DNA from 2 places in the Paenibacillus gansuensis genome. Region 1 is predicted to be linked to the other one. Evidence: predicted binding sites of a transcription regulator. Region 1 holds the regulator's gene; the other holds the start of a gene.
What was found. The regulator LexA, encoded in region 1, represses DNA repair genes until DNA is damaged. The targets are predictions, from matches to a motif close to CGAACATATGTTCG.

Region 1 (15,863 bases):
GACACCGATATCCTCCGGATGCATCAGTTCGAACAGCGGCTGTTGATCTTCCAGGTTCGGGCAGGCCGGGTAACCAAATGATACCCGGATCCCCTGATAACGGGCTCCGAGACGCTGTTTCATCGTCATCTCGACGGGATCCGGATAACCGGACACATCCCGCATAATCTGGTGGATCCGCTCCGCAAACCCTTCCGCCAGCTCCAGAGCTACCGCTTGCAGAGCATGCATGCGCAAGTAGTCTCCCTGCTGTTTCATCTCTTCAGCTAAGTCGCGTACGCCAGCCCCTGCTGTTACAACAAGGAAACCGACATAGTCCATTACACCGCTGTCAACGGATTTCAAGAAATCCGCCAAGCACAGATAAGGCTCTACCTGCTGCCGTGGGAACGTGAACGTCTTCAGCACCTTGCTGTGGTCCTCCGGATCATAAATAATTACATCGTTTCCGGATGATTGGGCCGGGAAGAACCGGTACATGCCTTGCGTCTTGATAATGCCGCGTTCAATCGCTTCGTGCAGCAGTCCGTCCACGACATCCTTCAACTGCATCGCTTTCGGATCCTTCTCGGCCAGAAGCTGCTCCACCGAGCCTTTCAGTCCTAAATGATGACCCAGCAGCATCTGCATATTCACGTAGGGAATAATGTGGCTGATCGGGTAATCCCTGAGTACATGGCGCTGCAAATCAGGCGGTGTAAAGACCGGCGCATCCGGGTCGATATTCGAGCGCACCGCTCTCGTGAGCTGGGGCAGTTCTTTCTTGCCCGATTCCATCACATCGGACTCTTTGCTCTCTCTCAGTTCCGCCACCAAGACAGCCCGCTGTTCCGGGTCGCTCAACTTATTTGCAATGTCCAGTCCGTCCATTGCATCTTTTGCATAAAGCACTAAACCCTCGTATTCCGGCGAGATTCTTGTTTTCGTAAATTTCCTTGTTAACGCAGCTCCGCCTACGAGAATCGGGACATCAATACCTGCCGTCTTCAAGTCCTGGGCGGTTATGACCATCTGCTGCGCCGACTTCACCAACAGCCCTGATAAACCGATCGCATCCGGTTTTTCTCTGCGGTAAGCTTCAATCAACTGTTCCGGCGGTACTTTAATACCCAAATTCACGATCTGGTAACCATTGTTCGACAAAATAATTTCGACCAGGTTCTTTCCAATGTCATGGACGTCGCCTTTCACCGTAGCGAGAAGAATTTTGCCTTTCACGGAAGTCTCGTTCTTTTCCATAAACTGTTCCAGATGAGATACCGAGGCTTTCATCACTTCCGCGCTTTGCAGCACTTCGGCAACGATCAACTCATTGTTATTGAATAAACGCCCGACCTCACTCATGCCTTTCATCAGCGGACCGTTGATCACATCAAGGGCGGTATATTTCTTTAACGCTTCGTCCAGATCCGGAACCAGACCTTCTTTTGTTCCTTCAACAACGTACGAAGCCAGCCGTTCCTCCAAGGACAAATTCGAGATTTTCTCCTTCTTCTCGACTTTCTTGTTCCGGAACGCTGCAACAAACGCGGCAAGCGTATCATCGTTCGTTTCGAAAATCAGCTTCTCGGCAAGAATACGTTCTTCTTCGGGAATAGACGCATACCTTTCCAGCTTTTCCGTATTTACGATCGCGTAATCCAAGCCGGCTTTGGTGCAGTGATACAAAAAGACGGAATTTAACACCTCGCGCCCGGCCTCCGGAAGTCCGAAGGATACATTGCTTACGCCGAGTATGGTTTGGCATTCAGGTAAAGCTTCCTTGATTAAGCGGATCCCTTCAATCGTTTCCTTAGCGGATCCGATGTACTGCTCATCTCCTGTTCCTACAGGAAACACCAGCGCGTCAAAAATAAGATCGGACGGATTCATACCGTATTTATGGACTAGCAGATCATGCGAGCGCTTGGCTACTTCCAGCTTGTCTTCGCGGGTAATTGCCTGCCCCCGTTCGTCAATCGTACCGACAACGGCAGCCGCCCCGTATCGGTGAATCAACGGGACCACATGTTCAAATTTCTCCTCGCCGTCCTCAAGATTAATGGAGTTAATAATCGCCTTCCCTTGGGAATACTTCAATGCCAGCTCCATTACATTCGAATCGGTTGTATCAATGACAAGGGGAACTTTCACCTTTTTCACGACAAGTTCAAGAAAATTCTGCATATCGGCCGCTTCGTCGCGGTCCGGATCCTGAAGGCAAACGTCGATGACATGAGCGCCGCTCTTTACTTGCGCTCTTGCGATCTCGGACGCCTCCTCGTACTTACCTTCGGCAATCAAACGCTTAAACTTCCGGGATCCCAGGACGTTCGTTCGCTCTCCCACCATATATGGACGGTTTTCCGATTCAATGTACACCGTCTCGATTCCGGATACAGCAGGAGGATGAGCCCCGCTTTGGGACCTAGGCTCAAACCGGCTCAACGTCACAGCCATAGCCCGGATATGATCCGGCGTAGTACCGCAGCATCCGCCTGCAATATTCAACCAGCCCTGTTCCGCAAAACCCGCCATTTTTTTGGCAAGTGATTCCGGGGACTCATGGTACTGCCCGTTCTCGTCAGGAAGCCCGGCATTCGGATAACAGCTTACCGCACTCGACGCAATGTCTGACAAGGTCCGGATATGATCCCGCATAAATTCAGGGCCTGTCGCACAGTTCAAGCCAACCGATACCGGCTTCAAATGCTCCAGCGAAATATAGAATGATTCGATATTCTGGCCTGCAAGCGTTGTGCCCATCGGTTCGATCGTACCTGATATCATCAGCGGCAGCTCGATCCCGGTAGCTTCAAAAGCTTTACGGATCCCGATTGTTCCTGCTTTCACGTTCAGCGTATCCTGGGAAGTCTCGAGCAGCAGCGCATCTACACCGCCTTCAATAAGTGCCTTCGCCTGCTCATAATAGCTTTCTACGAGTTCGTCGAACGTCACGCCCCCGGTAACAGATAGCGTCTTTGTCGTTGGTCCCATAGCACCCGCCACGTATCGGGGCCATTCCGGGGTGGAGAATTTCCTTGCCGCGTCCACAGCCAGACGAGCGGCCTCCAGGTTGAGCTCGACTGCGCGGTCCTGAAGCTCATATTCTGCAAGGACAACACTTGTGGATCCGAACGTATTCGTTTCAAGGATATCCGCACCGGCTTCAAGATAAGCCTCATGAATGGAGGAAATGACATCGGGCCTCGTCAGCACCAGCATTTCATTACAGCCCTCCAGGTCTTCACCGCCGAAGTCGTCCGCATTTAAATCCGCTTGCTGAATCATAGTGCCCATCGCACCGTCGAGGATCATAATTTTTCTCTGTAACTGTTCCTTCAGGGCTGGTTTCTGCATGGCCGTTCTCTCCTCTACCGAAAAATCGTTAAAGTATAGTCTATCAGATTGGAGACCATTAGAAAAGAATAAACTGGAACCTCGATTTAGGCTTGCACATCGACAATATGAGAAAACTGTATTATAATCTTCGTAAATCATACTATAGTGCTAGGAATTAGGAGGAAGATCACATGGCAGAAATTCGCATTCGCAATACAAATGAGCGCATCACCGGAGAAGAGAACGTCCGTTCCTTCCTGGAGTCCCAGGAAGTGTTATATGAACATTGGAACGCTGGCAAGATGCCTGCTTCGCTTCAAGAGAAATTTGTTCTTTCCGATGAAGAGAAACAAGAGATCCTTTCGGTCTACCAACCTGAAATTACAGATTTGGCCGAACGACGCGGTTATAAGACTTGGGACATTGTTGCACTGTCCGATGCGACCCCGAATTTGGACGAACTGCTTAAGAAATTCGAAGACGTTCACACGCATACTGAGGATGAAGTCCGCGCTATCGTTGCCGGCAAGGGCATTTTCATCATTAAAGGAACTCCTGAAGTCGGGTACTTTGATGTTGAGCTCACTGCAGGTGATGTGATTTCCGTACCGGAGCATAAACCACACTTCTTTACGCTAATGGAGAACCGCCAGATCGTTGCGGTACGCCTGTTTATCGAGACGGAAGGCTGGATTGCGCATTCCTTTGCGGATCCTGAATTTACGAAGGCGTAATTTGTATCTTGAATCAGAAAAAGAACCCTTGGGCTGACGGCCCAGGGGTTCTTTGATTTAAGAAAGAGAGTCGATAATTGCATACAGTTCTTCCAGATGAGATATTTCGTATGCAGGAACGATATCATCTGTACGCTTCATTCCATGACGGTTAATCCAAGCATTCTTCATCCCGATCCGGTTGGAGCCTAGAATATCCGTAGTGAGCTTGTCCCCTACCATAAGCCCCTCATCCGGTTCGATGCCGAGCAATTTGACCGCATGCCGGAAAATGGACTCTGCAGGCTTGCCCTCACCAAATTCCCCGGAGATCATGATATGATCAAAATACGGCGCCATCAGCGGTACCATAGCCAGCTTCTCCTTCTGGAGATCCGGCGAACCGTTAGTAAGCAGGAGCAGCTTGTACTTTCTTTTCAGGTTATCCAACACGCGGTAAGTTTCTTCGTATACATACGGAAGCTTTCGGCGGGTCTGATGGAACAGCTCGGCTAATTCGGAGCCTGACTCTGCATCTTCCACACCAAGCTGCTTCAAACCGCGGATCCATGCTTCTCTGCGGTACGTTGGAGCAAGTACATTCAGCTTTCGGAACTCTTCTTGTTCCCCTTCCGCAAAATTACCCCACAGCGCTTCAAACGGATTAATTCCGATCATTTTGGTGAATGGAAATGTCTCGTAGGATTCGTAAAGTTCCCTCGCTTCCTTGCGGACCGCTTCCTCCAATGCCCCGGCATGAACGCCAAACTTGCGTTCCGCCTCTTTACATACCGTCTCGAAGGCTTCCTTCACACTGCGGTCGTCCCAAAGCAATGTATCATCCAGATCAAACAGAACTGCTTTAATCGCCATGCTTTCTCATCTCTCCCCGATTAGTTAGCCTTCTCTTCAAAAGGAACGGCATGCTGTTTCGCAAATGTCTGCAAGTCCGCCGCCATCTTGTCCGTATCATAACGGTTAAACACTCTGGAAAACACCCAGTTGCTCTTACTATGTTTCAGATGAACAACAACATAGCCCGGCTGTGCCACGATTTTCTCCAAACCAGCTGCATACATTTTCCGGTCCCCGCCGAACTTGCGCGTCGAGATATAGTCTTTGCCGATGGCAAGATACGGTTTGCGGAAATAGAAAACGACTGCCAGAAGCAGGTAACTGATTACTGTGAACCAGTACATCGCCCCTTGCTGGACTGCAAATGCGATCGCAAAAAATATCGCGATAACCGCACACCCGATCGGAAGAAGAAAACTGCGGCCGGTGTGTCTCTTTACTTCAGACGCGGATCCAGGTGAATTCGAAATCGATAGCTTTCCCTGTTTCGCTCTTACTTTGTTCGTTACTTTCGTGTTCTTCTGAACCATACGTTCCCACTTACGGGACATGCCTGAACCCACCCATCACTTAGTGTTTAATTTGCTCGTCGTCACCGTCTACCAGCGTAATATTATCCAGCTGGTTTCGCAGCGACTGCTTGAAAGCATTAATATATTTAGCGCGAAGCTCTTTCTGCTCTGCAGCCTCTTCAGGTGTAAGCCCCACGCTTTTTTGTTTTCGGGAAAGTTCATTAATTCTCAATACAATTTCATCCATGTCATATCCTCCTGTCCATATCATATTTACTTTGACATGGAGCATATGTAAAGTCAAGAAGCAGCCTTCATTGTTACCGGAATTTTCGGAAATAGAAAAAACCGGCAGCCGTAGAAAGGCATACCGGAGTACATGACATGTATTTTTATTTTGAAGCTGCCGGCAGCTTCAATGCCTGGCCTTCCTGCAGCAGACTGCTGTGCAGCCCATTCAGCTTCTTGATCGAAGCAATATACGAACGCACACTCTGCCCATCGGAAGCGTGATCTTGTGCAATGGACCATAAAGACTCGCCTGTATCGACATAAATGATTGCCGGAGCCGGATTCACGACGGAAACTTGCTGCGGGCTGATATCTTCACGTTCTCCGTTCGCCTGAAGAATTATGCCGAAAGACGAACAGAATACGAACAGTAACAGAAACACCATAAATCTCTTCCCGTTAATACGGAATGCAGCTTCCTTGGGACGGATACCGTGGGTTGATAACGACTTGCGGGCGTTCGCGGATGAGGCAGAAGTTGTGTTTGTGTATGTATAGTAGGCTTGCATAATGGATCTCCTCCAAACATTTGTTCGCACTTGTTATATTCAAGATAACACGAACACATGTTTGAGTCAAGGCCTAAAGAAAACATTTGTTCCCATATTATTTCAGGAAACTCGAACTTATGTTTGTACGAACTCCGGTTCTGTGCTATAATTTCCCTAACCGAATTTCCGAATTGGAGTGATCGATGTGTCGAAGATTTCGAATCGCCAGATGGCGATCTTAGATTTCATAAAGAATGAAGTGAGGGACAAGGGATACCCTCCTTCCGTTAGAGAGATCGGCGAAGCGGTTGGACTGGCTTCGAGTTCTACGGTCCATGGCCATCTGGACAGGCTCGAGAAGAAAGGCATGATCCGCCGCGACCCGACGAAACCGAGAGCCATTGAAATCCTCGGCGGCACCGGCGACGAATCTTCGAACGTGTTCCCTCTTTCCGTGGCCAGAGTTCCTTTGGTAGGTAAGGTAACCGCCGGAGTTCCTATTACGGCCACAGAGAATATTGAAGACTATTTTCCGCTGCCAAGCCATTTCGTAGGCGATCAGACCGTATTTATGCTGAATGTCATCGGAGACAGTATGATTGAAGCAGGCATTCACGACGGAGACTATGTCATCGTACGCCAGCAGCAGACTGCGAACAACGGAGACATCGTCGTAGCGATGACCGAAGATGACGAGGCTACTGTGAAACGCTTTTATAAGGAACGGGATCATATTCGCTTACAGCCTGAGAATTCGGCCTTATCCCCTATCCTTCTCAATCACGTCACGATCCTTGGCAGAGTCATTGGCCTATTCAGAGATATCCACTAAAGTTACTTTTAATTGAAAATTTAAGAAGCTCCCGGATCCAATGATCCGGGAGCTTCTTTCATTACTGTATGAATTAGAACAATGTAATATATTGATCGCGTTCCCACTGGTGGATTTGCGTACGGTACATATCCCATTCGATTTCTTTCAGTTCATAAAAGTGTGCTAGAGCATGTTCCCCAAGCGCATCGCAAATGACATCGTCCCGAAGCAGCTCGCCCAAAGCTTCCTTAAGGGAATAAGGCAGTGTCGGAATACCGTCTTCAATACGCTCTTCTTCCGTCATAACATAAATGTTACGGTCCGTAGGGGCAGGCAGAGCAAGCTTATTTTTGATGCCGTCCAGGCCTGATTTCAACATTACGGCAAGAGCAAGGTAAGGATTGGCAGTAGGGTCAGGATTGCGGACTTCAATCCTCGTGCTTAAGCCCCGGGATGCCGGAATCCGGATCATCGGGCTGCGGTTGGACGCAGACCAAGCTACGTAACATGGTGCCTCGTAACCTGGCACGAGACGCTTGTAAGAGTTAACAGTCGGGTTGGTGATCGCTGCAAAAGCACGTGCATGCTTCAATACCCCAGCCATATACTGGCGTGCTTCCACGCTTAGGCCAAGTTTATCGCTCTCGTCATAGAAAGCGTTCTCCTTGCCGCGGAATAGGGACTGGTGACAGTGCATTCCGGAACCGTTCATACCGAATAACGGCTTCGGCATAAAGGTGGCGTGAAGCCCATGCTGTCTGGCAATCGTCTTTACAACCAGTTTAAAAGTTTGGATCTGGTCGGCTGCGCGTATCGCATCCGCATATTTAAAGTCGATTTCATGTTGTCCGGGAGCTACTTCATGATGGGATGCTTCGATCTCGAAGCCCATCTCCTCAAGAACAAGAACGATCTCACGGCGGCAGTTCTCGCCAAGATCCGTAGGGGCTAAGTCAAAATAACCGCCTTGGTCGTTCAATTCCATCGTCGGATTCCCCTTCTCGTCCGTCTTGAACAGGAAGAACTCCGGTTCAGGACCTACGTTCATAGCGGTATATCCCATTTCTTCAGCTTCTTTCAAGGAGCGCTTCAAAATACCGCGCGGATCCCCGGCAAAAGGTGTGCCGTCAGGCATATAAATATCACAAATCAGACGGGCTACACGATTCTGGGTTACCCATGGGAAAATTACCCATGTATCCAGATCAGGGTAAAGATACATATCCGATTCCTCGATACGCACATAACCTTCAATAGAAGAACCGTCAAACATCATCTTATTATCAAGCGCTTTCTCCAGTTGGCTTACAGGAATCTCTACGTTCTTGATCGTACCCAGCAAGTCCGTAAATTGGAGACGGATGAAACGCACGTTCTGTTCCTTAGCAATGCGAAGAATATCCTCTTTAGTGAAACCCATTCGAAAATCTCTCCTCTACAATAGTATGGATTAACGCTGAAAAAATCTGGATAGTTCGCCTTGGATGAGAGAAACTTTGCCTCTTCGGTTGCCTTGCAGCAAGTCTTGTTTCAACATACGGTGAAGCTGCGATTCTGAAAGCTCTTTACGCTTCACTTCGGTCTGTTCGTTCAACACTGTAGCATCTTCCGATTCCCTGGAAACCGGCAGCATTACCTGTTTAATGCCAGCGATGTTGACGCCCTTCTCAATCAGGGCTTTAATCTCCAAGAGCCGTTCCACGTCATTGAACGAGAAAAGACGCTGATTCCCGGCAGTACGTGCTGGCACAATCAGTTCATGCTGCTCGTAGTAGCGGATCTGCCTTGCGGTCAAATCCGTGAGCTTCATGACGATCCCGATTGGGAACAAGGCCATATTCCTACGAATATCGTCAGTCATAAATCATCAACCTTCCAATGGAATAAGATACTTCCATTGTAACCGCCATCACAAGAAGGTGTCAAGTCGTGTAAGGTTTAATGTAATAATACCTATACATTGCCTTAACATGCTTCATCAGCAATCCTTAAACGTCCATAAACCATGTAGAAAACCTTACAGCAACCCTCTGTCCTTCATATTTCTGAGCGCAGTCAAAATCCCCAGCTTAACATGGGAGTAGGTAAGCCCGCCCTGCATATAGGCAATGAAGGGTTCCCTGATCGGCGCATCGGCCGATAACTCCAGGCTTCCGCCTTGTATGAATGTGCCTGCAGCCATAATAACCGGATGCTCATAACCCGGCATATCCCAAGGTTCTGGCACGACATGGGAATCTACAGCCGAAGACATTTGAATCCCTTGCACAAAGGCAATCAAGTGTTCATCAGATGAGAAACGGATCGCTTGGATGAGATCCGTTCTTGGTTCGGTCCACCCGGGTTTCGTTTCAAAGCCCAATTCCTCAAATACGGCAGCTGCAAGGATACTCCCCTTCACAGCTTGTCCGACTAATAACGGGGCCAGGAATAAACCTTGATAGATCGCCCTGGTAGTTCCCAGCATGGCACCAACTTCACCGCCGATTCCTGGAGCAGTAAGGCGGTAGGATGCCTGCTCAACGTATTTTTGCTTCCCGACAATATAGCCCCCGGAAGGAGCGATTCCGCCCCCGGGGTTTTTAATCAGGGAACCCGCCATCAAATCCACGCCAGCTTCCGTAGGTTCCCATGTTTCTGTAAACTCACCATAACAGTTATCTACAAAAACAATCAGGTCATTCTTTAACATCTTCACCTTATCCGCCATTTCCCGGATTTCAGCTACGGTGAAAGACGCCCGCCAGTCATAGCCGCGCGAGCGCTGGATTCCAATAACTTTGGTCTGTACAGTAATCGCTTTCTCCACAGACGCCCAATCAATACCGCCTTCTTCCAGCAAAGGCACTTCTTTGTACTTTATGCCGAAATCCTGAAGCGATCCTTTGCCGTCTCCAGGTTTGCCGATTACTTTATGCAGCGTATCATAAGGCTTTCCCGTGATATAAAGCAGCTCGTCCCCCGGACGAAGCACACCGAACAATGCCGTACTGATCGTGTGTGTTCCCGAAACAAAATGAGGACGGACCAGCCCCGCTTCCGCACCGAACACTTCAGCGTATACGAGATCCAGCACTTCCCGTCCGCGGTCATTGTATCCATATCCGGTTGATCCGGCAAAATGATAGTCGCTGACTTTATGCTTCTGAAAAGCTTGAATGACCTTCCATTGATTCTCATCTACAATACGGTCGACTTCCGTAAGCCGGAAGCCGATCCGCTCTTCCGTCTGACTTATCTTATCGTGCAGTTCCTGCGAAAAACTCATTTGCTTTATTCCCCCGCTGTGTTTGCAAAAGTGTTAGTTTCCAAAAAAGGCTCAAGAATATACCCGGATTTCTCGTAATCTATTTTATTGACACGAACTTCAAACAGCATATCCTCCTCGTCAAACGTCTGCTCCAGCACCTCGCCGATCCGGTAAACATGCGCCGCCAAATCGCCGCGGTCAGCCGGAATCCGGAACGTTCGGGTATCGCCTGTCATTTTCTCCTGGATCGCATCTTTGAGCTTATCCAAGTCTTCAGGCGTATAGGCGCTGATCTTCAGATAATCGCCTTCGGATGTAAGCATTTCACGTTCTTCAGGCGTACACAAATCAATTTTGTTAAACAAAGTTAGCTGTTCTTTGCCTGCCGCGCCTAGATCGCCGAGAACTTTTTGGACGACTCTCATTTGATCGGTTCTATTATCGCTGGAACTGTCAACAACATGCAAGATCAAATCGGCCTCATTAGCCTCCTCCAGCGTGGCCCTAAACGCAGCAACCAGATCATGAGGGAGGTTTTGGATAAATCCTACCGTATCGGTTATGACAATTTCCTTTCCGGCAGGAAGCACAAGCGTCCGGCTAGTCGGATCCAGTGTTGCAAACAGCTGGTCTTCTACCAAGACATCCGCCTGGGTAAGCTGCTTTAACAAAGTAGATTTACCCGCGTTCGTATAACCGACCAGAGCTACTTGAAAAATACCAGATTTTTTACGACGTTCCCGATGAAGCGTACGATGCCGCACCACTTCCTCTAACTGGGCTTTAAGGTCGCTGATCCGCTCCCGGATGTGCCGGCGGTCCGTTTCCAGCTTCGTTTCGCCGGGTCCGCGGGTTCCTATACCGGCACCAAGCCGGGACAAGTTTTTGCCTTGTCCCGACAGCCGGGGCAATAAATAGCTTAGCTGGGCAAGCTCTACCTGGATAATCCCTTCTCTGGTCTTCGCACGCTGGGCAAAAATATCTAAAATAAGCTGTGTTCTGTCAATAATCTTGACATCCAAAGCGGCTTCGAGATTCCTTACTTGGGCACCCGACAGCTCCTGATCGAAGATCGCCGTGTTCCCCCCCAATTCATCGATCCTGATCTTCAGTTCCTCCACTTTTCCTTTGCCGATAAACCACTTAGGATCTTTGGATTCTTTGTTTTGTGTTATCGTATCCAGCACTTCCGCGCCGGCCGTCTCGGCAAGGCCCACCAATTCAGCCAGGGAATACTCCATGTTCACTTCCTCTTTTTTGTGCTCATTCGTATATAAACTGACAAGGACCGCCCGGTCCTGTTCCTTCGCATTCGTGGTGTAAGTTTGTTGTTTCAATCTATATTCCTCCTTAGATGCATCTGCTGGCGCAAATGTAGCCGCGTACCCGCTTCTATTCGATTTTCAGTATTTCCCAAATCAGACTATAATTTGTCAAAACGCAAATCTTCCGGCTTCAATTGCATTAATTCATGCTTGGTCGGCGGCATACCCGTCCCCAACAAGCGTACAGCCTGATAACGGATCGCTTTCTCAATCACATTACGCACATAACGTGCATTGCTGAAGGAGTGCAGATAGGACTGCTTCTCCTGCATCAAATGCTGACGAAGCTTAAACACTGCCGGCGGCGCGATTTGATAATCCCTCTCTTTAAGCATAAGCTCACAAATTTGAAGCAGCTGGTCAACAGAGTAATCCGGAAAGTCAATCTGTATAGGAAACCGGGAAGGGAGGCCCGGGTTCAGCTGAAGGAACTGATTCATCTCTTCCGAATAACCAGCCAGAATAAGGATGAACTGGTTTTTATGGTCCTCCATCGCTTTTACCAGCGTGTCAATTGCTTCTTTGCCAAAGTCCTTTTCCCCGCCCCGGGCCAGACTGTAAGCCTCATCGATAAACAGAATGCCGCCCAGAGCCCTTTTGACCAGATCTCTCGTCCGCTGCGCGGTATGACCTATATATTCGCCTACCAGATCAGCCCGTTCGACCTCAATTAAATGCCCTTTGGTCAGAACGCCCATATTTTGAAACAGCTTGGCGACCATGCGTGCAACCGTTGTTTTTCCGGTCCCTGGATTGCCCCGGAAGATCATATGATATACTTGCGATCCGCTCTGAAGTCCTGCTTCCACGCGCATGTGGGACACCTGAAGAAGCGCATAAATCTCATATACCAGATCCTTTACGTTCTCCATCCCCACCATCTGATCCAGCTGCTTTTGAATGGGCGTAAACTGAGTATCATAAGGAGCCGCCTTCGGCTGGGTCAGGCTGTCGGATTCCGCCGGCAGCGCTGCAGCTCCTGAACCGGCAGAATCCGGAGTGCGCAGCACTACGTTAATTTGGCGCGAAGGCCTGGAGGACGGTTTCGTATCGGTGCTGATGACTCGCCCGTTCATATGTGTATGTCACCTCTTTTTCATCGGTGTGCGTTTCATACCATATGTATTCATCCTCTGGGGCTCATATTAGCAGTTTTGTGCAGGCTTGGCTAATAGACAAAACAGCTATAGTCAAAAAAACCTGCCGGACGATCCTGAAAAATGGCGCTGGATCACCTGATCAAGCCATTCAAGTTTCAACGGTTTGCTGATGTAATCGTCCATTCCGCATTCCAGGTATTTTTCCTTGTCGCCAAGCAGAGCATTGGCCGTAACAGCGATCATTACAGGAACCCGGCCATGCGGTATGCGTTCCCGAATATGCCTTGCCGCTTCGATCCCGTCCATAATCGGCATTTGGATATCCATGAGCACAAGATCGTATACCTTACTCGTTACCGCATCCACTGCCTCTTGTCCGTTCTCCGCCATGTCGATGTGATGACCGTATTTTTTGAGCATCATATATAGCACTTTCCGGTTCATTTCATGATCTTCGGCGATCAAAATCCGCAACCCCTTTACGACACCTTCCTGCCCGGGCAGGCTCCATATATGATCAACCTTTGGAGCGGCAGGCTCATCAGGTAACATCAAGGGTAGTTTGACACGAAACGTAGTGCCGCTTCCTTTTATGGAGCTGACTCTGACGGTTCCACCCATCAGTTCCACCAAACGCGCGGTAATGGCCAAGCCCAGTCCGGTTCCGCCGTATTTACGGCTCATAGATGCATCAAGTTGAGTGAACGGCTTGAAGATTCCATCTAAATGGTCAGGTTCTATGCCGATTCCGGTATCTTCAATGGTAACGAGCAGACCTTCCGGAACTTCAGGAGAATCGTTACGTGAAACCGCTATCGTCACATTGCCCTTTTCCGTAAATTTCAAGGCATTGCCGAGAAGGTTAATAAAGATTTGACGGATTCTGGTTTCATCACCCAAAACAACCCGGGGCAGCCGGCTGTCATAGGACCAGCTTAACTCAATCATTTTCCCATCCGCTTCTTTTCGGAACAGCTCTATGGAAGCACGGACCGCGTCTTCCAGTGAATACGGTTCTTTGGCCAGCGGGAAAACGCCAGAATCCATTGCAGAAAAGTCCAAAATCCCGTTCATCATAGACAAAAGGACATTACCGCTCTGGCGGATCGTAAGTACGGAATCGCGTTGAGATTGGGTCAAAGGAGTTTCTGACAGAAGATCGGCATGTCCGAGAATCCCGTTAAGCGGCGTGCGAACTTCATGACTGATCATCGTCAGAAATTCATTTCGGGCTTTAGCAGCGGACTCTGCGGCTTCTTTGGCTACTATTAATTTGTTTCGTTCCGTAACATCTTGAAGGGTACCGAATAACTGCAGCGGAACCCCGTGAGCATCCCTTTCCAATGTGCCGAGAATATGTAAATACTTGAAAGAACCGTCTTCTCTTTTCCTGCGGACTTGAACCTGCAGTTCGTGACCGGATAGGGCACGTTCCACAGCTTCCTGGAGAAGGCCATGATCCTCCTCATAATAGAGCTGAAAGGTCGGGATGAAACTCCCTTCGAAGGACGCGGGGTCGACCTCCAGCAGCCGGTACATCTGGTCGGACCACTCCACCTTATCATTGACGATATCCCACTTCCAGCTGCCTAAAGATGCGACCTGCTGTGCCTGCTTCAACAGCTGATGCTGCCTTACTGCCTGGTCCACGTTCCGAGTTACGCCAATAATATATTCCATTTCCCCCAACCCGTTGCGCACGACCGTATAGTTTACCTCGACCCAGATATAATGGCCGTCTTTGTGCTTCAGGCGGAACGTAACGACATCCGCATCTTCGTTATTCCGCCCTTGAAGCTGCCGTAAGTCCTCAGGATGTTGGAGATCTTTATTATTTTTGCCAATAAACTCTTCGGGTTCATAACCGAGCATCGATTTCACGGATGGCGAAACATATCTGCATACCCCGTCAGGAGTCAAATAGGAAACAACATCCTGCACATGATCGGTAATCAGCTTATGCAGCAGCTGAATTTGGCCCTGTTCCCGCTCATTCCGCTTTCGGTCCGTGATATCAACGAGATGCGAAATATAATATAAGGGCTTGCCTTGTTCGTCTCTGGCAACATAATCATGAAGTGAAGCCCAAACGATACGGCGGTCCTTCGTTACATATCTTTGTTCAGTTGCATATGCTGACATTTGCCCTTCCCCAAGCAGGCTGACCGAGCGTAAGCGTTCTTCCCTGTCATCCGGGGAGGTAACACTTATAAAATCAAGCCCGAACAGCTCCTCCTTGCTGTAACCAAGCATCTTAAATAAAGCCGGATTGCCATGCATCAGTTTTCCGTCTAAATCCAGAAGTGCAATCCCGATCGGAGCATAGTTGTACATTTCGTCAAAAAATTTCACAAATTCGGTTGACTTGTAGCTCACATAGTAACCTCCCGGGAAATGTCTGACTGCCTGCTTTCCATCCTTACAAGTATAGTACAAGCCCCGGCAAAATCCTATGCTCTTCTCGGGCTGCCTGGACTTTCGATCAGGCACCCGTCTGTTTAGAGCGCTTCTTCGATGTATGGGACCGGCCGGATTTCGGTTTTGGGCCTGCAGATTGGGCCGGCTTCTCTGCCTCAGGCTTAACCTGGGCGAGGCTTGCTTTCAGGGCATCCATCAGATCAATCACATTTCTTTGTTTTTCTTCCGGCGCCTGCTTGACTTCCCTTCCTTCGATTTTGTCCTCGATCGCATCCATCAGCCGCTCTTTATATTCATCTTCGTACTGTTCGGGACGGAATTTGCCGGTGAGCTGTTCAATGAGCATTTTGGCCATGTCCAGCTCCCTTTCATCCGCATCTGTCTTCTTGGGTAAGTTAGGAACCTCGCTCAGGGGACGGATTTCTTCCGCATAAAACATTGTGGCCATAGCCAAAGCACCGTCGATCACCCGGATCGCAGCCAAACTGCTTTTGGAACGGATCGTTACATTCGCAATGCCGATTTTATTCGTTTCTTCCAAGGCCTTCGCCAATAACGTGTACGCATGAGCACCGGATTCGGCAGGTGCCAAGTAATACGTCTTTTGAAAATAAATCGGGTCAATCTCCTCCAGCTTCACGAAGCTTACAATTCGAATCTCTTTCGTGTCTTCGGATGCGATATGCTCCAATTCTTCTTTCTCGAATGTTACATAATGTCCAGGCTCATATTCATAACCGCGCACAATATCTTTCCATTCCACTTCCTTCTCG
Region 2 (15,863 bases), on a different contig from region 1:
GGCTTGCCTGTTGTGTGTGGACAATGTCGGCTATGCCGGCCGCCTGAACCACCCGGCACGCCAGAACCACCGGATCATTCCGTTGACGCTCGTGGATGAGCCTTGGAACTTCCAATACTCGCCGTATGTGTATTACAACGAGCATAGTATTATTTTTCATAATGAGCATGTCCCGATGAAGCTTACGCCGGCTACGTTTGCGCGCCTGCTGGACTTCCTTGACCGCTTCCCGCATTATTTCATCGGTTCCAACGCGGATTTGCCGATCGTAGGCGGCTCGATTCTGAACCATGATCATTTTCAAGGCGGACGACATCAGTTTGCAATGGAACGGGCCGAATCGGAAGCGTTCTTCAGCCACCGGGACTTCCCTGGCGTGAAAGCTTCCATTGTGAAATGGCCGATGTCGGTAGTACGGATGTCAGGCAGCGACAAAGAGGAACTGCTGAAGCTTGCTGCGCTTGTGTTTGAGCAATGGCAAGGATACAGCAATCCGATGCTGGATATCGCCGCCTTTACGGAAACGGACGGCGGCAAGATCCCTCATAACACGGTCACTCCGATCGCCCGCCGCAACACGCAGGGCGAGTACGAAATCGATCTCGTACTGCGCAACAACCGGACGAGCGAAGAGCATCCGGACGGCATTTTCCATCCGCATCAGGACCTGCACCACATTAAGAAAGAAAACATCGGTTTAATCGAAGTAATGGGCCTTGCAGTTCTGCCTGGGCGTCTGAAGGATGAGCTTCAGCAGATCAGCGCTTTCCTGACAGGCCAAGCCGTTTTGTCGGATGACATCCGCAAAGACGCTTCCCATCCGCTGAATAAGCACAGCGACTGGATCAGCAGCATGGTCTCGTCTTACGGCACGTCCTTATCCGCTGCCGAGGCTGAAGAAATGCTTCGCGGCGAAGTCGGCCGCAAATTCCTTAATGTACTGAAGGATGCCGGCGTATACAAGCAGGATGCTCCAGGCCGCGCGGCATTCCGCCGGTTGATGGTTCATATGGGATTTGAAGAGAAAGCGTAACAATAAGTGGAAACAAATTAAAGAAAGCCGACCTCTACGGGTCGGCTTTCTGTTCATTGTTTTAGTTTTTAGTGAATATAGAAAAACATATTGTAAGCTGCGGAGAAAACCAGTGCTTGAGATAAAGAGATCAAGATCAGGTTTCTTTTGCGCTTTTTACAGAATGGACCGCCGGCCCCGCCCTGTACGCCAAATAGACTAAGCAGCAAAATACCCGCGATAAACAAACTTACAAATATAAATAGAAATGGCACGGTTGTGTCTCCTTCTGGATGTACTTCCTGCGGCTGCAGCCGTAAGGAACTTGCATCTAGAATATACAGTCCCTGACGTTTCAAGTAAAGGTACGATAGAGTGGTTTTTCGACGGAAAAGCTTTAATTTGGGCCCAGGGAACCGCTTACTTTACATGCGATCTTTTATTATCTCGTGAATGCTGAATCAATCGTATGCGCGCGTTTCTTGCTTTTTATCCTTCCCGAATGTAACTGGCAAGCTGCTTCCGATCAGGGATAAACGTCCAATCCATGGCTGTACTATACGCATATGCTGTACTAACTTCCAAAACGAAGGGGGTGCTCTTCAATGTCAGCAAACTGCGGACCAGTCGGAGGATACGGCGGTTGGACTTCTACAGGTGTAATTCTGGTGCTTTACATCCTTTTGGTAATTGTACTGCGCACTTTCTGGGTGTAATGCCAGTGATAAAAGAGACAGGAACAGGCTCTCCATCCGGAGGGCCTTTTGCTTATGCTGAGCAAAAAGAAAACGGATGCCCCGAAGTTAGCCGGAAGCACCCGTAATCCGTTGTCAGTTATCCTTGGTCAAGCTCATCTATGAAAATAATGACGGATGTAATCTTTCCATGCTCTATATTCTCGACTTGAAAAGCAAGATGATTGACTCTGCCTTTGGCAGCAATCTCAAAAGGATTTATGGCAATCAGCTCGATCACGGTTTGGCCGTCGGGTTATCGTTTTTCATCTAATTTTTAGCTTGCCTTAATCTTCGTTTAAGGATTCGTATACATACTGTGGGCGTAACACAAAATATTCCAAAGGAGGAATAGTCCATGAACAAGAACAAGACGAAATGGATCGCAGCCAAACTGCTGGCAGCAGCTGCGCTGCTAGCATTGGCATTGCCCGTCAGCGCCAGCGGACCGGCATCGAGCGAAACGGCGCCAGGGACAGCAGCAGCGCCCGCTCAGCCCACAACAGACGGCGTAGAGCATCACCATCGGGACGGAAAAGGGTGGCATAGAGGTTTCAACGAGGAACTGTTGAGGGCTCTAAAGACCGACGAGGCGGGCCTGAAGGCGCAGCTTAAGGCCGGCAAATCCCTTGCGGAAATTGCACAAGCTAAAGGCGTTTCGCGGGCGGAGCTGAAAGACATCATGACCCGGGCCTTTGATCAGCGGCTGAACCAGAAGAAGCAGCGCTTCTATGCTAATTTGGACAGGATCATTGACGCCAAGGGCGGCATGTTCGGCGGGGGTAAACGGATGATGCGCTTCGATTTCACTGCGGCCGGCACAGTGCTGGGCATGCAGGAATCGGAAGTGCATGAGGCGCTGCGGGCGGGCAAGACGCTAGCGGAGCTGGCCAAAGAAAAAGGCATCGATCCGCAAAAGCTGATCGACGCACAAGTCAAGGATATGAGTGAGAAAGTAAACGAGAAAGTGAAGTCCGGTAAGCTGACCCAAACCGAGGCGGATCAACTTAAGGCTAAACTTACGGAGCACATTACCGATATGGTGAACAACGGGGGATTCCTCCACACTCCACGCAGGTAAACTAAAGCCCGTCAGCCAGCAACAAGTAACGCCCACCCGCAAACCCGGGTGGGCGTTGTCTCTTCTTAGTTGGTTTCGGTTTCTTTCGCTGCGCCTACCAGAGCGGCAGCAGGCAGCTCAGCCTGCTGCGGCGCGCTGCTTCCTGCTGCAGGCAGCGACTTCGTCGTCAGGTTGCGCACCAGCTGCTCCAGGTCGATGCCCGACACAGAACGAAGCATTTCGGGTGCGGTAGCCATCAGCTCCGTCACGTAATTGCTGACACGTGCAGCCCCTTTACCATTGCCGGTATCTACTACGGTCAACTTGTCGATGGACTGCAGCGGCTCGGCAATCTTACCCGCCAGCTCAGGCAGCATCTTCACGATGATGTCCAACACCGCCGCCTCGCCGAACTTCTGGAACGCTTCGGCGAGCTTCTCCTTCGCTTCCGCCTCGGCCAGACCGCGCAGCCGGATGACTTCCGCATCCGCCGTACCTTTGGCCCGCTCGGCGTCCGCGATCGCCAAACCCTCGAGGCGCTTCTGCTCGGCTGACGCCTTGGCTTCCGCCTCGATCTTATACTGCAGCGCGTCCGCTTCTCTCATCCGGCGCGCCATATCGGCTTCCGCCGCCTGAACAACCGAGTACCGGTCGGCGTCCGCTTTCTTCTTGACTTCCGCATCGTACTGCTTCTCGCGGACTTGAATCTCTTTGGCCTGAAGGTCAATCTCTCTTTCCTTCCGGACCAGTTCAATCTTCATCTGCTCTTCCACCGCAATCTGCTGGGAACGAGCTTCCTGAATATGATACGCCTGGTCCGCTTCCGCGCGGGCCGTATCCTGATCCCGCTTGAAGGCTGCGACCTTCAGCTCCTTCTCCTTCTCGGCTTCCGCGATGTTGGTGTCGCGCAGCAGCTCCGCTTTCTGCCCTTCCTCTTCCGCCAGCGCCTTCTGAATCCGCGAATCCCGGATTGCCTGCGCTTCCGCGATTTCCGCATCCCGCTTCACGGCTGCAATCCGCGGCTTTCCGAGCGATTCCAGATACCCGTGCTTATCGCGCACATCTTTAATGGTAAAGGAGACAATCTGCAGCCCCATTTTCTTCAAATCGAGCGCCGCATTCCCCTGCACTTCCTGAGCGAATTTATCGCGGTTCCGGTACACCTCTTCTACGGTCATGGAACCAAGGATCGCACGGAGATGGCCTTCCAGCACTTCCTGCGCTTCGGCCTTCAACCCTTCGATCGGCTTGCCCATGTATTGTTCCGCCGCAGTAGCGACATCTTCTACCGCCCCGCCGATTTTGATAATGGCCACTCCGTCCGCAATGACCGGAACACCCTGCTCTGTGTATACTTCCGGTGTGGAAACATCCAGCTTATGCGACAGCAAAGAAAGGAATTCGGCCTGCTGGAATATCGGCCAGATGAATGCGCCCCCGCCTCTTACAATCTTGATTTTGCGGCCTCCTTGATCCGCATCGGAGGAAACATTCTTCGAACCGAGGAACGAACCGGTTACGATCATTGCTTCTTCCGGCCCAACCGTCTTATAACGGGCCCAGAACGCTAACCCCAGAACGATGATGACCCCGATGACAATAGCGGGGATAAACAATGCGCTAGACACGAATTCCAAACACTCCATCTCCTTTGGTTAAGTATTTTGCATCAAACCGGGCGACATAAAGAAGATGTTTGCGGACTTCCAGCACAATCGCGGTCGAGCCCGCTTCCAATGCTTCTCCATCCGCGCTTGCTGCGATGTGGTTTGTTTGAAATGCCCCCACCTGGACCATCACTTCACCGACTCCGTGTACCGGCACCGCTACGGTGACCAGTCCCGTCCGCCCCACCAGATCGCTCATCGAATAACCTACGGAGGTCTCCGAGTTGCGCATCGGTTTCACATAGCCGAAGAGCACCGCGGCCGAGGTCCCAACCGCAATCAATGCCGACATGCCGGCCACCGGGAGAGCTGGTAGCGCAGTGTAGTCTCCCAGCATAATTCCCGCTCCACCGAACGCGGTAATTCCGCCGGCTAACACCATCGGCTGCAGAAAATCGACCGATAGAAAGTCCAGCAATCCATCAAACAGTCCGCTAATGAGATCTCCGAAAATCACGGTAACGACAGCGAACAGCGCTCCTCCGAGCAGACAGCTCCAGTACACTTGTTCCATCTTTATGCCGCCCTCCTTTCCCTAAACATGTGTTAGTCATTGTAAGATCTTACGTCCAATGTATACGCCAAAACAGTCACAAAAGTTTCATTTTTTTCCTGATCTTCCTAAATCCCTCAATTCCATAATTGCAGAAAAGGCACGGACAAAGCCGCCAGCACGATAGCCGGCAGTAGATTGGCGACATTCACCTTTTTTAGTTCCAGTACATTGAGTCCTACCCCGATAATCAGGACACCGCCGACGGCCGTGATTTGCACGATCATTTGATCCAGCATCACATGTCCGACTGAAGCCGCGATCCAGGTAGCCGCCAACGCCATAATCCCCTGGTACACAAACACCGGAACCGAAGAGAACATGACGCCGACGCCCAGCGTGGAAGCGAAAATAATAGCAGAAAACCCGTCCAGCATCGCTTTGGTATATAAAATATCATGCTTCCCGTCCATCCCGCTCTGCAGCGCCCCCAGCACCGCCATTGCGCCGATGCAATAGATCAAAGTGGCGGTTACGAATCCGGCGGCCACTTTCCCTTGTCCCCTGCTGCCGAACAGTTTTTCCAACCTCTGTCCAAGCCACTGCATTCCGTCATCGATTCTCATCCATTCGCCCAAAATCCCTCCAAAGACCAGGCAGGCGATCACTACCAGAAAGTTGTCCGATTTCAAAGCCATTGAAAAGCCCAGTACGATTACAGCTAACCCGATGCCCTGCATCACTGTATCCTTAATTCCTTCTCTTAGTTTCGGCAGCAGCAATCCGAGCAAAGCGCCCGCTATAATAGCCGCAGCATTCACTGAAGTCCCCCATAATGCCTGCATTAGTTCTAGTTACTCCTCTACGCTGTAATATGCCGTTCGGCAGCCAAACATCCTTTAAGTATATACCAAGCGCTTCGTGGAAGACTATCCTGAGAACTATAGTGAATTTTGGAGGAGGGAACCTTATGGCAAATTCCAAACGCATGGACCCGATGTCGGGGGAGCACGTGGAAGTAAGCGGTGTTTATGAGACCGAGTGGGGCAGAGAAGTACAGCTGGACCGGGGTGATGTCTTTCCGGCTGATCCGGTATTAGGCGATACCGAGTGGAAAATGGTCGGATTTCCGATGGATCAGCAGCATACGGGCATGACGCTGAATCCCCGCTTCGGCAACGAGGTTAATGAGAACGAAGCGGCGAAGAAACCGAAACGCACGCAAGTGCAGGAATGACTTACAGCCGTCCTTCGGGACGGCTTCCATGTTTCAGCCGGGTGCTTCATGGTATAATATCCTATGAACTTTATATTTTAACTTTTACATAATCGAGGTGCGTCATGTCCAAACCGAAAGCTGCATTAACGGAGGGGCCGATTGCCAAATCGTTATTTCTTTTTTCTCTGCCAATTCTGCTGGGCAACATTCTGCAGTCGCTCAACGGGTCCATCAATGCGATCTGGGTAGGCCAATTCTTAGGTGAAAAAGGACTCGCTGCCACCTCCAACGCAAATATCATTATGTTTTTTCTAATCAGCGCTATCTTTGGATTTGCCATGGCGGCTGTCATTCTGATCGGCCAGCATCTGGGGGCGAAAAAACCGGAAGAAGCCAAGCGTGTAGTGGGTACCAGTACGGTATTCTTTTTCCTTCTTTCAGTGATCGTAGGGGGCCTCGGACTGCTGTTTACTTCTGTTTTACTGGATTGGTTGAATACGCCTCAGGAAGTGAAAGAGTTGGCGGTAGCCTATACAAAGGTTATGTTTGCCGGGATTCCATTTATATTCGGATATAATCTCGTTATGGCCATTCTACGAGGCTCGGGGGATGCGAAAACACCTTTTTATTTCCTGTTGTTATCTGCCGGGCTCGATATCTTGCTTAATCCGCTGTTAATACTCGGCACGGGGCCCCTGCCTGAACTGGGCATCACCGGGTCTGCTCTTGCTACCTTTATAGCGCAATTTATCAGTTTTACGCTGCTTCTTGTGTACTTATATGCTAAAAAATACTTCCTCCGCATCACTTCCGCGGACCTGCATATGCTTAGAATCGATTGGAGCATTATCGCTGCCTTAGTGCGGAAAGGGGTCCCAATGGGCTTACAGATGGTTGTGGTTTCGCTAAGCAACCTGCTGCTAATACATCTTGTTAACGAGTACGGGGCTGAAGCGGCCGCCGCCTTCGGAGCTGCGATGCAGATTTCCAGCTACGTGCAGATGCCGGCTATGGCCATCGGCGGCGCAGTAACCTCGTTTGCCGCGCAAAATATCGGCGCAGGCCTGTGGGACCGCATCTCCCGTTTGACATGGATCGGCGTACTGTTTAATTTGGCGCTGACCGGAGGAATGGTAGTACTGCTTACTATCTTCGACCGTGAAGCATTATCGCTGTTCCTCCCTGCCACCGGACGCGCAATCGAACTGGGCGTCCACATCAATGCTGTCACATTATGGTCGTTTATCTTCTTCGGGATCTTCAACGTGGTTGCCGGTGTGGTAAGGTCTTCAGGGGCAGTAGTCGTCCCGTTGACAGTCACATTTACGGCATTGCTGCTGCTGCGGATTCCTTTAGCCACCTGGCTTAGCCATCTCTACGGGTTCGACGCGATCTGGTGGAGCTTCCCGGCCAGTTTTATACTTGCTGCCTTGCTTAACGTGCTGTATTACCGTTTCGGAGGCTGGAAGAAGGCGCGGATGATGCCGGCGCGAGGCGAGGCGGCAGGATGACTGAGAAACTGCATTCCGAACAAGGCGTTTACTCCGAGGACCAAATTTACGTACAGCAGCATTTGGCTAATGAGCGCACGTTCCTAGCCTGGGTCCGGACAGGTACTGCGATTATTGGTCTTGGCTTTTTAGCGGCAGGTCTAGTGTTCAACTCATCAGCAAACCAGGAAGTGATCCATAAGCTTGCCGCGTTTACCGGGATCACTTCAGTTCTGCTTGGCGTGCTGGTCATTTTATTCGCGGCCAAAGACTACTACATTATCCAAAGAGGGATTCGCGAGCAAAAGTTCCGCCCCCGCACCACCATCATCATGTTCGTGTTCGCCTCCTTGACGATCATCGGATGTGCGCTCATAGCGCTGATTTCGATGCTGATGATGTGGAATTAAGAAGGCAAAAAGCAGCCTGCCCGGCTGCCCCGAGGCGGTGAACCGGCGGGGCCAGGCAAGCTGCTTTTTTGTTTTGCTGATACAAGTTGCAATCTACTTCTCGAAATTCTCTACATACCCGTGATTTTGGCGGATCGTGTTTACGACGTCCTCGTAGTCTTCTTCTGCTACCTCTGCCGTGATCGTGTGAGTCAGCTTGTGAGCATTATCATCAATCCCGAACGTATTCTGGCCTGACACATCCAGAATGCCAAGCGTGCCGACCGTGCCTGCCGCTACACCGGGCACGCCTGCCGGAGCCACCAGATTACCTATACCGGTCGTATGGCCGGGAGCGGCCGCAGCGACAACCGGAAACAGGAAGCGGCTGTCATCCCCGTTGATTGCTTCAGGCAGTTCGGAAGTTTCCACTGCCGTCGCATTATATTTATTCAGCTTGCTTCTTACGTCTACCGCATCATTTTCATTTCTGAAATAAGCTTGAATTTGTTTACCCATGTGCCTATCCCCTTCCCGTTACTGTTGTTGATTTCCATAGTATGATTTACCCTGCCCCGCTCTATTCAAACCTAAACGCCAACATTCCTCCGTGCACATGAAAAGAGAGCAAAATACCAAGCCTAATCTGGTAGAATGCTGACATTTTGTAAAGTTTGATATTTGCATTGCATTAACTTACTTTTAGTAATAAAATATACAATAGTAAACAACCAACCGGAGAGAAGGAGATATTAACCATGACTCAATCTGTAACTAATGTCACTGCTGAAGAAGTAATGCTGAACCGTCATTCCGTCCGCAATTTTAAACCTGGAGTAGAAATTCCCGCGAATGTGGAAAAGGAAATTTTCACATTGGCACACAGCGCTCCGTCCGCATGGAACCTGCAGCACTGGCGTTTTGTTGTTGTGAAGGATCAAGCCCGTAAAGACCGCCTGCGTCCTCTGGCTTACGGACAACAGCAAGTTTCCGACGCTTCGCTTGTTGTTCTGGTTCTCGGCGATGTGGAGGCGAACCTGACAGCACCTGCAGCTTTTGCATCCGCTCCTGAAGCGGTTCGCGAGAACATGCTGAACCAAATCAACGGAGCCTATGCGAACCCTGGCGTAGGTCATGATCAAGCGTTGAAGAATGCGCCACTGGCTGCAATGCAGCTGATGCTGGCTGCCAAAGCCAAAGGCTATGACTCCGTTGCCATGGGCGGTTTCGACCATGCCGCGGTAGTTAAGGAACTGAATGTCCCTGAACGTTACGTACCGATTATGATGATCGCGATCGGAGAAGCGGCGAAAGAGGCTCATGCTTCATCCCGCCTGCCTTTATCCGAAATCATCATTAACGAGTCATTCTAAATAGTGCAAAGAAAAGAACTGCAGGCCTATGGCATGCGGTTCTTTTTGGTTAAACGCCTAAAAATAGGAAATTGCTAACATAGGATGGCTGTGTTAAACTAAAAATACGAACATATATTCCTATTCGACGAAGGAGGCGGTGCTGATGGCTGCCAAGACCCAATATGAACCCATGCACTCGAAGACGATGCTGAATCAGGTCAAGGCACCGTCCATGCCTTTTGACTGGTCTTTGAATCCATACCGGGGATGCCAGCACGGTTGCAGCTTCTGTTATGCCCGGGCTACCCATACCTTCCTGGGTGAACAGGCGGACGATACGTTTCAGCATCATATCTATTTCAAGGAGAATGCCGCCCAGGCACTCCGAGAACAGCTGGCGAAAGCGGCACGCTCCAAGCAAGGCCTTGCCAAGTTCGGACAAGTGGCCATCGGAACAGCCACCGACCCTTATCAGCAGATCGAAGCGAAATCCCGCCTCACAAGGCAATGTCTGGAGGTGCTTGCCGAATATGGTGTACCTACTTCCATCACCACGCGGTCGCCTTTGATTCTGAACGATCTGGATTTGCTCAAGAGCATGAACATTACCTCGGTGAATATCAGCCTCCATTCTTTGGATTCGAATGTCTGGAAGAGATTCGAACCCTCCACTCCGTCTCCTGTGAAGCGGTTGGAGACGGTGCGGACTTTGAAGGAAGAAGGCCTTCATGCGGGCATTTTTATGGCGCCCGTACTGCCGCATATCAGCGACAGCGACGAGGAGCTGGAGCGCTTTGCAAGAGCCGCGAAGGAGCACAAAGCGGACTTCGTCATGTCCTCCTTCCTGCGGCTGAGCACGCAGGAAGTAAAGTATTGGTTTTTTGAGACGCTGAGAGCGCATTACCCGGACCTGGTTCCGGTGTATGCGGACTACTATGCGTCGTCCCATTACGCGCCGGACCGGTACCGTATCCCCGTGAGGAAGAAAATTCACGGGCTGCTGGAACGGTACGGCGTCGGGGCGAAGGAACCTTTCTCCGGTCGGGTACAGGTAAGGGATGAGGGCAATCCAAGCCTCCAGGATCATAGCGATAGCCGGGAAACTCCGGTCCAGCTGTCCTTCTCGTTCTGACTCCGCCGTAACGGCAAAAAAGCCTTGATCGCTCAAGACTTCACAGCAGCAATAGGGATGTTCCGGCCTCATTGAAATGTGTTGCTTATTTGGAGAAGCTTAACAGCTGACCCAAGAAAGGACGTTTGCGCTGCGGAGCTTGAACGAGGATCTCCGCCTCGGGTTGGACACCGGCCTCCGGGAGAACTTCCGGATCCGGAAGAAGCTCCTCGAACAAATCGGCCGACAACGGCGACGACAGCTGTTCTTCCTGCAGCAAGCGGTAATAGCTTAGATTGTAAGTGCTAACCGCATCGCCTTCCTTAATCACCACACGGTTTTTACGATATTCGATCACTTTTCCGCTGACGACAGTAGTCCCGTACATAATGGTTCCTCCTCCGATCGATGGTAATCATCATTACCCCCGGCCAGGACGGATGAATCGGCGGAACAAGCGGAATCGGCTGTCGCAATCCTGAATAAACCTTGCCTTTAAGTATATTTCTATCAGAATACAACCGTCCGCTCTCCCGGCGGCACGATCGAAGCCGGTTGGGACTCTGCTTGCCGTCCGGCTGCCCGTGCTTCCTCTTCTCTCACGGAGGCGGCGGCCATCTTACTGACTCCTTGAAATATACCGCCTTCTTCAATGATGAACGAAGCGGCGTTCGTATTTCCGAACAGCTTGCCGGAAGCTAGAATTGTTAGTTTTCCTTTCGCGGTGACATTGCCGTGCACAGCTCCCGCTATTGTCACTTCCCTGGCAGAAATGCTGGATTTGACGACTCCGTTTTCACCGACAGCTACATCACCCTGGCAGTCAATCCCCCCTGTGACTTGGCCTTCGATGCGGACACCGGCTTCCGATACGATTTTGCCGTCAAATATAGTGCCTTCCCCCACCAGGGTATCCGTGGCATTTGGATTAAGCTTCGCTTTCTTTTTGCTGAACATGCTGCTATTTATCCCCCTTGCTTTCGTTTAAATAAAGCTCTGGATCTACTTTCTCCCCGTTTACCAAGATTTCATAATGCAAATGAGGGCCCGTACTTCTTCCTGTGTTGCCCAGCAGGCCGATGGTTTGTCCCTTTTGAACGGTATCCCCCTGCTCGACCTGGAGTTTGCTGAGATGCATGTACCAAGTCCTTAGTCCTTGTTTATGTTCGACTACAATATTCAGCCCTCTTGCCTTGTCTTCACCGGCTTCGACTACAACCCCGTCCGCCGTGCTGTAGACCGGCGATCCGACAGGACCGCCAAAATCGATACCCCCATGAAACGTGGGACGCGAAGTGAACGGATCTTCACGGTATCCGAATGCGGACGTGATCCGATGGGTGTCGGACGGCCATAGATTCGGCGTATGTCTTAATTCTCTTGCTTTTCTAAGCACTTCCTGCTTCACAAGAGTAAAGCTGCCTTGCAATGCGGCAAGCTGCTTAGATGAATTCTCGAAGGAAAGGCCCGCCTGCTTGGAAAGCTGTTCTATCCCCAATTCAGTCGCAGGGATTTCAGTGCCGCCTATGCCTTCTTTTTGTCGAAACAACGGGCTTTCTTTGCTCACTGTATGTGCAGGTTCCTTGGTTTTCGTATCTGAGGAATAGGAGCGCAGGTCGCTCTCCAGCTTCTTCATTTCCTCCACTTGCTGTTTCACTTCACCCGCTTGCCGGGATAATGCGATCACTTTATTCTGCATTTCTTCCAGCTGCCGGTTCTTATCTGTCAACAGCCTGTTCTTGTCCGTCAACTGCTGCTCGTAAGAAGCGGCAAGACCGTCCAATTGCTGTTTCAGCCCCATGTTAACCAACGCGGATTCCGCATGCCTGGCGTAGAAGAAAGCTGCCAATGTTCCCCCTGCAAGAAGGACCCCGATTATCGCGTAAGCTACGGCGTAAGGCAGATGAAATCTGCGGACCGAGGCAGCCGCGCCCGGGATCAGGACAATCGTAAAACGTTTCGTTAACCACTTGATGCTCATTCTGACTTCTCCTTACATGCTGCTTTACGTAGAAATATATGGAACAATAGTACCGCTTGTAATTCTACAAAAAAGGATAAAAACCTTCACATAGTCCTCCATTTCGCTAAAAATAGGTAAAAAGTAGCAGAGGAATCTATGCCTATAGATCGAAATAAAAGAAAGTAGATTAAGGGATTTAGGGGAGGAACCGCAAGTGGCAAAGCTAGCAGGAATCGACATCGGCAACGACAGCATTAAAGTCATCACGGACGGAAGCTATAAGCCGCTGATCGTGCCTAACATTATAACACCAGGCTATGACAGGCCTATCTTTCAGGAAGAGGATTCGGCGCTGAAAGCACTCGATGTCATCGTGTACAGCCCGGCACTGAAACAGAATAACCGCCGATGGTTCGTCGGTCAGCTGGCAACGGAGCTGGATGACAGCTACGAATTGGAAGAGACAGACAACAAGGCGCTGTCGGACCAATCGCTGATCGTCGCGCTAACAGGCCTTGCTTTGGCCGGAATCTCAGGCAGCGAGGGAGCTGCAGGCGGCTTTGCTCAGGCGGATGAAGTAGAGTTTGTTGTAGGAACGGGCCTTCCAGTGCGGACCTATGCAAAGTACCACGAATCGTTCGAGGCGCGTCTGGTCGGAGAACATGAAGTGACGTTTCTGACTACGCCGCAGCTGCGCAACCGGAAAGTCAAAGTCAGAATCCGCCGGGCCGTCGTTTCCATTGAGGGTGCAGCTGCTTTGTTTAATCTGGCTACGCATGAGAACCTCCAGGTGCGCGACGAAGAAATTTATAACGGCGTTATCGGCGTTTGTGAAATCGGCTCACTTACCACCGATCTGCCAGTCGTTAACCGAATGAGCATCGATAACAATTTCAGCTACGGCGAGCAAATGGGGATGGCCGTTTATTTGGATGCGATTATCCGGGATGTGGAAGATACATACCAATATTCCTTTGCGAGCCGCGCGAAGCTGGCCGCCCGCATCCGGAATAGGGATTATACAATTCAACGGATCGGTGAAGGCCAAGTGAGTATCCAGCCAATCGTCGATATGTATTTTCAGCGGGCCGCCCATAGAGTGGCTGAGCTGATAAAGAAGCGCTGGAAGAAGTACCCTGACATCCAGTGCTATTATGTTCTCGGCGGAGGAGCAGCCGCATTGAAGCCGTACCTGCAGGAAGCCGCCGGCACGATGAAGCTGCGCTTTATGCCTGAGAGCGAGCTCCAGAACATGTACGGCTACCTGAAAGTGGCCAAAAGCCGTATGAATCAGGCCGGTTACGCAGAAGCCGTAACCTAACGAAAAGAGGTTGAAGGACGATGTCCTTCAACCTCTTTATTCTAATGCTCCGATAGAACTTTAGATCGCCCAGTTTCCTTTGCGGAACACCGGTACAACCGTCCCGTCTTCCAGGATGCCGTCGATGTCCATTTCTGCGGAACCGATCATGAAATCAACATGCGTCATGCTCTGGTTGACTCCATGCTGCTCCAGTTCTTCCGGAGACATGGTCTTTCCGCCTTCGATATTGAAAGCGTACCCGCTGCCGATAGCCAGGTGATTGGACGCATTCTCGTCAAACAGGGTGTTGAGGAATAGGATGCCGGACATGGAAATCGGGGATTCATGCGGCACTAATGCCACTTCGCCGAGATAGTGCGATCCTTCGTCCGTATCTACGAGCTGCTGCAATATCGCTTCGCCCTGCTCCGCCTGTACTTTTACGATCCGGCCGTTTTCAAACGTCAGCTTAAACCCGTCGATCAAGTTTCCGCCGTAGCTTAATGGCTTGGTGCTGGATACATACCCGTTCACACCGTCTTTATGAGGGACTGTAAACACTTCCTCGGTCGGCATATTAGCCATGAAAGAAACGCCTATGGAGCTTACGCTTCCAGCCCCTACCCAATCATGCTTCGGATGAAGCTCAATTGTCAGGTCGGTGCCTGGAGCGGTGTAATGCAGTTTTTTGAAGCGCTTCGCGTTCAATACATCCACTTTTTTGTGAAGATTCGCATTGTGCTCTTCCCAAGCCTTCACCGGATCTGCGCTGTGCAGCCTTACGGAATCAAAAATGGCCTCCCACAGCTTATTTACTGCTTCTTCCCCTTTGGCATCCGTAAACACTTTCTCCGCCCAGTCCTTCGTGGAAGCCGCTACAACCGTCCAGCTTACTTTATCGGACTGAATCGCGCGGCGGAATTCTTTCAGCCCTTGGCCGGCAGCTTTCTGGAAGTTACCGATCCGCTGGGGATCAATGCCTTTCAGCAGATCCGGATTCGGCGCAGTAATCGAGATGAAGGCCGCCCCGTTCTCCACGAAGGTATTCCGCTTCAGCGTTTCCCATTCAGGGAATGAAGTGAACACTTCATCCGCCGCTTTCTCATACTTCAGGCGGGAGAGCACCTCATCCGTCCAATCAACGTGTACGTTGCTCGCTCCGGCCTCGTAAGCTTTTGCCGCGATCAGGCGGACCAGTGAAATGAATTCATGGCTCGCTCCATTAATAACTACTTCCTGCCCCTTTTGTACGTTTACGCCAACTTTTACAATTAATTCTGCATAAGTTTCCAGCTGCTGCTCGAATGTCGCCATCGATCATCGCTCCTTTAATCTATGTATGCTTCTATTATAGCTTATTCAGCGTTCCGGAAACAAAGGCCGGGAAATGGACCTAGCCCAGAAAGTCTCGGCCACATTCTGTGACCGACAACCGTGCCAAATGAATTGTATGCGATATATTGAACAACGATAAGCCGAAGATGGGCCGAAACGGAAAAATGGCAGGCAGGATGTCATTCCTGCACTGCCATTTATCATTATTTCAACTTAGATTACCGTCTAGCAAAGAATCCAACAAGCTCTTTAGTTTCTACATCGATTGCAACCGTGATAGGCCCTAACAGCTCATCTTGATCGGTGTTGTAAGTGACAGTCGCCAGCTTTCCGCCTTTGGCCTTCAGGTCAGCCAGAAGCTGCTTTTGACGGTCCGTTGTCGTCATCACGCTGACATCAGCAGCGGATACGAAGTTTACTTCCGCGTCCTGATGCTTAGTTGTAACGTGAGATTTTTGTTCTTTCGGAAGGAAGGACCATGCCAGATTGCGGTATTCCTTCACATCTACAGGAGCTTGAGTCTGCTCATCCAAAACTACAAGCACATGCAGCGGGCTTTGCGGCGGCAGGCTCTTCGTCGTCATCGGACCGTAGTAAGCGCGTACGTTCGAACCCTTTTTCAAAGCGTTCCAATCTACTGATTCACCTTGAGCATTCACAACCATTGTCTCTTTGCCTGCGGTCAACACGAGCGAAGTATCCTTGCCGTTTTCGCTGAAAGATACTTGCCAG

Region 2: the regulator LexA is predicted to act here: its motif matches at 9,545-9,558, upstream of ACFSUF_RS15680 (SPL family radical SAM protein).

What each region holds. Positions count from the first base shown of each region.
Region 1 covers NZ_JBHUME010000005.1:580,805-596,667, reverse strand. Annotated here, with positions in the region: gene metH (methionine synthase) at 1-3,339, opposite strand, end outside; gene ACFSUF_RS06855 (1,2-dihydroxy-3-keto-5-methylthiopentene dioxygenase) at 3,513-4,055, shown strand; gene ACFSUF_RS06850 (HAD family hydrolase) at 4,113-4,907, opposite strand; gene ACFSUF_RS06845 (hypothetical protein) at 4,928-5,440, opposite strand; gene ACFSUF_RS06840 (DUF896 domain-containing protein) at 5,460-5,648, opposite strand; gene ACFSUF_RS06835 (LysM peptidoglycan-binding domain-containing protein) at 5,794-6,201, opposite strand; gene lexA (transcriptional repressor LexA) at 6,389-7,015, shown strand; gene glnA (type I glutamate--ammonia ligase) at 7,089-8,417, opposite strand; gene ACFSUF_RS06820 (MerR family transcriptional regulator) at 8,448-8,858, opposite strand; gene ACFSUF_RS06815 (methionine gamma-lyase family protein) at 9,015-10,265, opposite strand; gene hflX (GTPase HflX) at 10,271-11,584, opposite strand; gene spoVK (stage V sporulation protein K) at 11,671-12,648, opposite strand; gene ACFSUF_RS06800 (PAS domain S-box protein) at 12,763-15,048, opposite strand; gene ku (non-homologous end joining protein Ku) at 15,155-15,863, opposite strand, start outside.
Region 2 covers NZ_JBHUME010000009.1:87,907-103,769, forward strand. Annotated here, with positions in the region: gene ACFSUF_RS15615 (UDP-glucose--hexose-1-phosphate uridylyltransferase) at 1-1,033, shown strand, start outside; gene ACFSUF_RS15620 (hypothetical protein) at 1,102-1,287, opposite strand; gene ACFSUF_RS15625 (YjcZ family sporulation protein) at 1,618-1,728, shown strand; gene ACFSUF_RS15630 (hypothetical protein) at 1,847-1,987, opposite strand; gene ACFSUF_RS15635 (hypothetical protein) at 2,105-2,827, shown strand; gene ACFSUF_RS15640 (flotillin family protein) at 2,893-4,434, opposite strand; gene ACFSUF_RS15645 (protease) at 4,427-4,987, opposite strand; gene ACFSUF_RS15650 (DUF554 domain-containing protein) at 5,104-5,811, opposite strand; gene ACFSUF_RS15655 (transposase) at 5,937-6,203, shown strand; gene ACFSUF_RS15660 (MATE family efflux transporter) at 6,308-7,696, shown strand; gene ACFSUF_RS15665 (YidH family protein) at 7,693-8,085, shown strand; gene ACFSUF_RS15670 (hypothetical protein) at 8,179-8,583, opposite strand; gene ACFSUF_RS15675 (nitroreductase family protein) at 8,823-9,437, shown strand; gene ACFSUF_RS15680 (SPL family radical SAM protein) at 9,583-10,551, shown strand; gene ACFSUF_RS15685 (hypothetical protein) at 10,637-10,918, opposite strand; gene ACFSUF_RS15690 (bactofilin family protein) at 11,041-11,487, opposite strand; gene ACFSUF_RS15695 (M23 family metallopeptidase) at 11,492-12,511, opposite strand; gene ACFSUF_RS15700 (ParM/StbA family protein) at 12,708-13,814, shown strand; gene ACFSUF_RS15705 (aminopeptidase) at 13,875-15,110, opposite strand; gene ACFSUF_RS15710 (hypothetical protein) at 15,350-15,863, opposite strand, start outside.